One region of the Marinobacter sp. 3-2 genome, then DNA from elsewhere that is predicted to be linked to it. Evidence: riboswitches for the same ligand, from Rfam matches in the RefSeq annotation. Region 1 holds a riboswitch; the other holds the start of a gene.

Region 1 (4,573 bases):
CGGTGGGCGAGCTGCCGTTCGACTGCAAGGAAAAATCCGCAGGGGCTTAAGCCCGGGAGGCGTTCATGCCGTTTATCAACGAACGGCTGGAAGCCAATCGGGAAACCATTGAAAAGAACCGGGCCGCCTCAGGCCCGGTTCGTGCTTCCCGGTTCCGCTTCGAGCCCGAGGCCGTGATGGCCAGACTGCGGGAAAATATCGTCGGCCAGGATGAGGCCCTGGCCGCCATGGAATCCATGCTGGTGCGGGTGAAAGCCGATATCGGCGAGGACAGCCGGCCGCTGGCGGTGCACCTGTTCCTGGGTCCCACCGGCGTGGGCAAAACCGAAACCGTGCGCCTCACTGCCGAAGCCATCCACGGTAATCGCGATGGCCTGTGCCGTATCGACATGAACACCCTGGCCCAGGAGCATTACGCCGCAGCCCTGACCGGTGCACCGCCGGGCTACGTGGGCAGTAAGGAAGGCCACAGCCTGTTCGATCTGGACAAGGTACAGGGCTCGTTTAGCAAACCCGGCATTGTGTTGTTTGATGAAATCGAAAAAGCCAGCAAGGAAGTGGTGCGCACGCTGCTGAACGTGCTGGACACCGGTCGGCTGGTGTTTCCCTCCGGTAACCGCGAGATCGACTTCCGCAACACCCTGATCTTCATGACCAGCAACGCCGGTGCGCTGGAGGCGGAGACGTATGAGCAGAGCTACCAGCGGGGCTGGCGCCGCTGGCTCGGGTTATCAGCCGGCAACGGCGAGGCCATTCGCGATACCGCCCTGCGCCGGCACTTTGACCCGGAATTCCTCAACCGGATTGATCAGATCCTCACCTTCAACCGACTTACCGACAACTGGCTGGAAGCCCTGCTGGATATTGAGCTGGCGGGCCTCAATCGCCGGTTGTCCAAAAAGCACGCTGAGCTGTCGCTGTCGCCTGAGCTGCGAGAGGAACTGTGCCGTGGCTACGACGCTCGCTATGGCGCCCGGGAACTGCTGCGGGCTTTTCGCCAGCGGCTCGAACCCGCCGTTGCCCGGGCGTTGCTGGCGTATCCGGACTGTCGCCGGTTTGAAGCCGGCCTGCAGGGCAGGAAGGTCACGGTGCACCAATACGTCGAATGACGTAGGCACCGGGGGCATTTCGCGAATACCTCACAGGGACGGGATTTCGGATAGTAAAGCCGTTACCTAATCGTGCAAGCCAACACCAAGGAGCGCCCGTTATGGCTGAAACCATTATCAAGATCGATCTGAACAAGTCGGCCTATGAGAACGACAAAATTCACAACCGCTGGCACCCGGATATTCCGCTGGTGGCCACCGTCAAGCCGGGCGACGATTTCATCGTTGAGTGCTATGACTGGACCGGCGGCCAGATCAAGAACGACGACAGCGCCGACGACGTGCGCGATGTTGATCTCAGCCAGGTTCACTTCCTGTCGGGACCGATCGGGGTCGAGGGCGCAGAGCCGGGCGACCTGCTGGAAGTCGACATCCTCGACATCGGCACTTTCGAAGAGAGCCAGTGGGGCTTTAACGGGTTCTTCTCCAAGCAGAACGGCGGTGGCTTCCTGACCGAACACTTCCCGGAGGCCCAGAAATCCATCTGGGACTTCAACGGCATGTTCACCAAATCCCGGCACATTCCCAATGTGGAATTTGCCGGCCTGATTCACCCGGGCCTGATTGGCTGCCTGCCCTCCAAAGAATTGCTGGATACCTGGAACAAGCGTGAAGCCGGACTGGTCGCGACCGATCCGGAGCGTGTGCCGGAACTGGCAACACTGCCCAATGGTGAGACCGCCCACATGGGCCAGATGACCGGTGATGCCGCCAAAGCTGCCGGCGCCGAGGCCGCGCGTACCGTGCCGCCGCGGGAACATGGTGGCAACTGTGACATCAAAGATCTGTCCCGTGGCTCCAAGGTGTATTTCCCGGTGTACGTGGACGGGGCCGGCCTCTCTGTAGGCGACCTTCACTTCAGCCAGGGCGACGGCGAAATCACCTTCTGTGGCGCCATCGAAATGGCCGGCTGGATTCATCTGCGGGTAAACCTGATCAAGGACGGCGTGAAGAAGTACGGCATCAAGAATCCGGTGTTCAAGCCCAGCCCGATCAAGCCCCGTTACGACGACTATGTGATCTTCGAAGGCATCTCCGTAGACGAGGACGGCGGCCAGCATTACCTGGACGTTCATGTGGCCTATCGTCAGGCGTGTCTGAACGCCATCGAATACATGACCAAGTTCGGTTACACCAAGGCTCAGGCCTACGCGATTCTGGGTTGTGCGCCGGTGGAAGGCCACATCAGCGGCGTGGTGGATATCCCGAACGCCTGCGCCACGCTCTGGTTACCGACGGGCATCTTCGACTTCGACATTAACCCGTCCGCTGAGGGTCCGCAGAAAAAAGTCAGCGGGGGCATGGACGTACCGCTGTCGAAAGATAAGGAGTAATCGCCATGCCCGTGTATGACTACAAGTGCCGTGAACATGGCCTCTTTCACACACTGGCCACCATGGAGGATGCGGCCAAGCCGGCGCAATGCCCCACCTGCAAGGTCATGTCGCCGCGGGTGATCGTATTGCCATCCCACATTGCCGCCATGGACCCGGCCAAAAGGGCTGCCGAGGATCGGAACGAGCGGTCCCGGCATGAGCCGGTGTTTTCCACCGCAGACCGAAGGGCGAATGATAAGGAGCACAGTCGCGCCTGCGGCTGCGGCGCCCCGAAACCCGGAAAGTCCATGCTGTTCTACACCGCTGACGGGAAGAAGATGTTTCCCTCCATGCGGCCCTGGATGATCAGCCACTGATTGGCTGAGTTGAAACTGTCACGTGTTTGGCCCCCTCTCCGGGGCCTTTTTTATTGCTTCAGGTTGTCCCTTCCGAATATCGTGTATATAGTGTTTCTATCCTTGGTCAAATACCAGATGTAGTGATCAGTGCGTAACCAACTCGGTCAACGTGTGATCATCTCAGCCATTCTGGTATCGGGAATCCGGTGAGACTCCGGAACTGACGCGCAGCGGTATTGGGGAACAAGCGTGGCATCAAGACACTGGCGAAAGCCGGGAAGTCGCCACACGAGGCCGAATCGAACGATTCACGCCCCTGAGTCCGAAGACCTGCCAGGGATGAAGGAGCCTTAAGGCTCCCAACTGCACCTTCGCGACCCAGGGTGAGCAGACCGGTTATGCCCAGCCATTCCCATGGTGAGGTGTGCCCCTGCGTACGCGATGGTGAAAGGAACTCAACGCGTATTCAGGAGAACACTGCATGTCTGCCTCAGCCCTGGCCGAACCCCGGCCAACCTCGCACACGGACACGGAATCCCTTCAGGTCATCAAGCGCAACGGCACGCTTGTGGGCTTTGATCCGTCCAAGATCAGCATTGCCGTGACCAAAGCCTTCCTCGCCGTCGAGGGTGACAAAGCCGCCGGCTCCGCACGGATCAACGATGCCGTACATCGGGTGACTGACCAGGTGATCCAGGCCATCGGTCGCCGCCTGAAAGCCGGTGGCAAGGTGCATATCGAAGACATCCAGGATCAGGTGGAACTGGCCCTGATGCGGGCGGAAGAGCAGAAGGTGGCCCGCGCCTACGTCCTGTACCGGGAAGAGCATGCCCGCGAGCGCGCCCGCCATGCCCCGGTTGAGGCACACCCCCACCTGACGGTGAAAAAGACCAGTGGCGAGATTGCTCCGCTGGATCTGGGCCTGATGAAAGTGCAGGTGGAGCAAGCCGCCACCGGGCTGGAGGGCATCGACGGTGATTCCCTGGTGGACGATGCCCTGACCAACCTGTACGACGGCATCGCTGAGGAAGACGTGCTGTCGGCCCTGATCATGACGGCTCGCAGCCGGATTGAGCGGGAGCCGGACTACAGTGCCGTCACCGCACGCCTGCTCCTGGAGCAGCTTCGCCTGGAGAATGCCGCTGCCCTTGGTCTGCCTATCAGTCTGCCATTGGCTGAGATTTATCCACAGGCACTGAGCGCCTTTGTCGAGGCGGGAATCCGTTACGAATTGCTGGATGACGCTCTGGCCGCCTTTGATCTGGAGCGCCTGGGTGCCGCCCTTCAGCCGGAGCGGGATCTGCAGTTTGGCTTCCTGGGTCTGCAAACCCTGTACGACCGCTATTTCCTGCACTGGAACAAGGCCCGCCTCGAATTGCCACAGGTTTTCTTCATGCGCGTGGCCATGGGCCTGGCCCTGCGGGAAGACGACCCGAATGCCCGGGCCATCGAGTTCTACAACCTCTTGTCGTCGTTCGACTACATGGCGTCCACACCCACGCTGTTCAACAGCGGTACCCGCCATTCTCAGCTGTCGTCCTGTTACCTGACGACGGTGGGCGACGATCTTGAAGACATCTACGGCGCCATCCGCGATAACGCCATGCTGTCGAAATGGGCGGGCGGCCTGGGTAATGACTGGACACCGGTGCGGGCGCTGGGCTCCCACATCAAAGGAACCAACGGCCAGAGCCAGGGCGTGGTGCCTTTCCTGAAAGTGGTGAACGATACCGCCGTGGCGGTCAACCAGGGCGGCAAGCGCAAGGGCGCGGTGTGTGCCTACCTGGAA
Region 2 (4,573 bases), 340 kb from region 1:
GTCCGGCTGCCGGTCAGCCTCGATTGCCAGGGCCTGGTGTCGGATACGAACGATGGAGATAAACTCAAGCGCATCCCTCAGGTTGCCCAGGTCGTCGTCCAGCAGGAGCTTGGTATTGCCAATGGCTTTCAGTCGTTCGAACGAGTTCTGTGCACGGGAGCCGCAGGCCAGGGCGTGCACCCGGATCAGATCCGACAGGGGCGCTGTTCCGCGACGTTTCAGGTTGAAGGTCTTCTGGTGCTTGCCATCCTCTTCCAGCACGAAGGTCCGGAAAAAGCCGATCGGCGGCGTGCGGTTCAGGGCGTTGCGCGCCAGCATTGCCAGGAACCGCTGGCTGTTGCTGGCTTTGTCCGCCACCAGTGTCTTGAGCTGTTCGGCAAAGTCGGTCTCGCCGTAGATGCCATCCAGATCAAAGAAAATATTGCTGTTTAACAGAGCCTCGGCTTTCGGATTATCAATCCAGTCGGTGAAGTAGTCCTTCCAGACGCGCAGTGGCTGCCGCCATTTCTGGTTGGTGGCCATGATGTCGCCGGTGCAGTAGGTATAGCCGCACTCCGCAAGGCCATCGCTGACGAATTTCGCCAGCGCCAGGAAGTATTCGTCGTGTTCTTCCGGCACAAAGCTGTCGTCCAGGATCATGGCGTTATCCTGGTCCGTGACCACCAGTTGCTCGTCCCGCGCCATGGAGCCGAGGGCCATGAAGCAGTAGGGCACGGGTGGGGGGCCGAGCTTCTCTTCGCCCAGTGTCAGCAGGCGCTGTGTAAAGCTGCGCCCGATACCGGCCATGGCACTGCCAATCATGTGGGAGTTGGCATCTTCGTTCACCATGCGAACAAAGCTGTCCCGCACATCCAGGCTGATCTTCTTCAGCCCTTTTACATCCTGCTGATGGTAGATATTGCTGACCAGGTATAGGCTGCTCTGACTCTCGTACTTTACGATGTCAGACAGCGCAATCACGCCGCGAACCTCATCCCGATCCATCACCGGAAGATGGTGCACATTGTTGTGCAGCATGGTGAGCATGGCCTCGAATATGAACATGTTCGAGCGGATGGTGATCAGATCCTCCGACATGATCTCGCTGATCGGAGTTTCCGAGGCCAGGGCTTCGCTAAGGGCCCGGGTGCGCAGGTCCCGGTCGGTAATGATGCCCTTGAGCAGGGGCTTTTCACCTTCCTCGTCCATCAGCAGCAGTGCGGAGACGCCGTTTTCGGTCATGATCCGCGCCGCTTCCTGCAGGCGAACGGTGTGGGGCGCTGATACCGGCTCCCGGGCAATCAACCGGGTAACCTTGGACGTCATCAGCTGGTTGGACTTTTCGCGACGGGAAACGGCGGATCGCAGGCGGCTTCGGTCTTCGATCTCAACGAAATCGGCGAAGTTGTCGTCATTTTCCCAGAGGTACTGGAACGTATCGTAAGGAATCTTGTAAAGCAGGACGTCTTCGAGGGCTTTGGCTGGGAAGCGTACCTTCCTGTTCATCAGCAGGCCAAACTGGCCGAAGACTTCGCCCTCGCTGATGCGGTTGTACAGCTCCCCGGTGCGCCGATAGATCTCGACGGCGCCACTGCGCACGTAATACAGCCAGCTGCTCGGGTCACCCAGTTCGAGGATCTGGCTCCCGGCCTTGAAGTACACAATCTCGATGTCGCCAACCACTCTGTCGAGCAGCTCCTCGGCCATCTCGTCAAACGGCGGGTATTGAGCCATGTGATTGCGGATGTCGACCAGCTCGGCCTGCATAAAACTCCCTGTTCTGGCGAAGAATAAGTGATTGTCAGTCATGGAATATAGCAGTGGCAGAGGTCTGCGGCCATGTCGACCTTTGATGGATTTCATTGACCGCTTACCCGGGTGTTGCTAGCCTTGCCACACTTTTTTCAGGTGTCCGTCGCAAAGCGCGACGGGTGAAACGGGAAATCGGTGAGCCTGGTAATGCCAGTGCAAGGCCGATGCTGCCCCCGCAACGGTAAGCAGGACAACGGCAATCTGTGCGCCACTGTGTCGCCACGACATGGGAAGGTGATTGCCCGGGAACCCAGGGTTCCGCCTGCCAGCCCGGAGACCGGCCTGGAAGAACACCCGATGTTGCGGTGGGCAACCTGGGTGGGTGATATGCCGGTTCCGCTCTCCTGACACCTGTCTACCGCCTGCCCTCATTCCCTGTTCCGCAACAAAACCCAGATTCCCGTGCGGGTGCGCGCGGAGTGCGGAGCAAGTTTCATGTTCAGAATTCAAAGCCCTGTTCTACTGGCCGGCCTTTCCCTGGCTGCCCTGCCATTGGCCGCTTCGGCCCAGTCTGCCCCAGAAACCGATGCCCTTGACCCGATCGTGGTTACCGCGACACTGGGGCCGAAGACCGTTGGAGAGAGTCTGTCTTCGGTTACCGTCATCGACAAAGAGGATATTGATCGGCAACAGCCCGCGGAATTCCGCGACCTGCTGCGCGCGCAGCCGGGGATCAACGTGGTGTCGGACGGCAGCTACGGCAAGACTACCAGCGTATTCCTGCGTGGCGCGGGGAGCTCTGGTACGGTGCTGCTTCTCGATGGTATCCGACTGCGCTCTGCCTCTGCGGGCATCCCTCCCTGGCAGTTTTTGCCTCCGGAATTGATGGAACGGGTTGAACTGGTGCGGGGCGCGAAGAGCTCCCTCTACGGTGCCGACGCGGTGGGCGGTGTCATCCAGGCGTTCACTCTGGAACCGGAGGCCGGACGCCAGGGTTGGGGCGAGCTAAAAGGAGGCTCCCATGAAACCCGCGAGGTTAACGCTGGATTGGCTGGCCGGGAGGGCCGTTCCTCGTTCCTGGCCAGTGGCGTCTATTCGGACACCGATGGCACCAATCTGAGAGATGGCGGTGAAGACAAGGGCTTTCGGAACACCGGCGGCCTGGCGAAGCTGAGCCACAGTTTTGATCAGGGCGGTGGCGCAGGGCTGACCGTGTTCCAGTCTGAAGGCAACACCGAGTTTGAAGGCGGTGACACCGATTTCCTGATCCGTGCCATGGGTCTGCATCTGGAGGCTGTTGCCAGTGACTACTGGCGCACAAGGATCCAGTTCTCGGAAGCCCGCGATGAACAGGATACCTTCGGAGCCAATCCCAGCACTTTCGACACACTGTCTCGCTCAGCGCGCTGGGAAAACACCCTGACGGCCGGTGTTCATGAGCTGGTTCTGGGTACGGAGGTCATGATTGATGAAGTGGATGGCACCAGCAACTTTACAGAAGATAGCCGGACCAACAGCGCAGTCTTTGGGCAGGGCCGTCTGAACTTTGATGCCACCGATCTGATGCTCAGTCTGCGTCTTGATGACAACGAGGCCTACGGGAAAGAGGAGACTGGCGGCGTGGCCTTTGGTCATCAGCTGGACCGCGCCCATCGTTTTCGCCTCAGCTATGCGACCTCGTTCCGGGCGCCAACCTTTAACGATCTTTACCTTACGGTGCCGTTCTACACCGGTAATCCCGACCTGGACGCAGAAGAGGGGCAGATGGTCGAGGCCGGTTTCTCCGGACGATATGACCAATGGTACTGGGATGTTGCCCTCTATCAGAACGATGTGAAGGACCTGATTACCTATGTTTCTGACCCGGCGACGTTTGAGGGCACCATGGAAAATGTCGAAACGGCCAGAATCCGTGGCGTTGAGGTTTCGTCCGGTATTGAGACGGCTGACTGGAATCTGGCGGCAGCGGTAACCTACGCGGATACCGAGAATCGTGATACCGGCGCACGTCTACCACGCCGTGCGGAAAAGAATGTGCGTTTGGATGTCGATCGTCTGTTCTCTCAGTGGTCCGTGGGCGCCAGCTTTATCGCCGAGAGTGACCGCTATAACGATGCAGCGAATACCAGCCTGCTGCCAGGCTATGGCACTGTGGACTTGAGGGCGGCCTGGAACTTCCAGCCTGGCTGGTCGGCATCGTTCAAGGTGGATAACGTATTGGACCGTCGCTATGCCACAAGCATCGGATATGACAGTACCACCTTCGCGCCTTTTGACTATCTGGCCGCAGGCCGAACCTTCATGGCCTCGGTGCGCTATGATTTCCAGCAGTAAATTCACCGATCTGAGAGGCTCACTCCGTCGATGAGGCGCCCCTGGCTCGCTGCATTGTTTGTGCTCTCTCTGCTTGTGCCCTCGCTGGCACAGGCGGAGAGGCCCTGTGTAAGCGACGCGCTGGACCAGCGTGTATGCCTAGCCGAGCCCGCGCAACGCGTTGTTTCCCTGTCGCCGGGTGCCACCGAGCTGCTGTTCTCCGCAGGGGCCGGTGACAGGGTCGTTGCCGTGAGTGCCTGGAGCGATTATCCCGCAGAATCCGCGGACTTGCCGCAGGTGGGCGACAGCAATCGCCTGGACCTGGAAGCCATTGTCTCGCTGGCGCCGGACCTGGTGGTGGCCTGGGTGGATGGCAATTCCCGCAGCCAGCTGGAACGCCTGTCAGATCTTGGCATTCACGTTTTCTGGCTTGCTCCGCGGACGTTTGACGACATTGCCGCGGCGGTATCGGATCTGGCGTTGCTGACAGGATTACCGGATCTGGGCAATGAGCGGGCCGAAGCGTTTC

Evidence for each region. Region 1 has a riboswitch for cobalamin ahead of EDB94_RS10080 (ribonucleoside-diphosphate reductase subunit alpha). Riboswitches for the same ligand answer to the same signal wherever they lie in the genome.
Region 2: it holds a riboswitch for cobalamin, as region 1 does, so the genes downstream of both, EDB94_RS08605 (TonB-dependent siderophore receptor) here and EDB94_RS10080 (ribonucleoside-diphosphate reductase subunit alpha) in region 1, are expected to answer to the same signal.

What each region holds. Positions count from the first base shown of each region.
Region 1 covers NZ_RJUQ01000013.1:592,585-597,157, forward strand. Annotated here, with positions in the region: gene EDB94_RS10060 (aliphatic amidase) at 1-50, shown strand, start outside; gene EDB94_RS10065 (AAA family ATPase) at 66-1,109, shown strand; gene fmdA (formamidase) at 1,211-2,443, shown strand; gene EDB94_RS10075 (FmdB family zinc ribbon protein) at 2,449-2,802, shown strand; cobalamin riboswitch at 2,929-3,137, shown strand; gene EDB94_RS10080 (ribonucleoside-diphosphate reductase subunit alpha) at 3,266-4,573, shown strand, end outside.
Region 2 covers NZ_RJUQ01000013.1:254,617-259,189, reverse strand. Annotated here, with positions in the region: gene EDB94_RS08610 (putative nucleotidyltransferase substrate binding domain-containing protein) at 1-1,746, opposite strand, end outside; cobalamin riboswitch at 1,869-2,092, shown strand; gene EDB94_RS08605 (TonB-dependent siderophore receptor) at 2,227-4,065, shown strand; gene EDB94_RS08600 (cobalamin-binding protein) at 4,096-4,573, shown strand, end outside.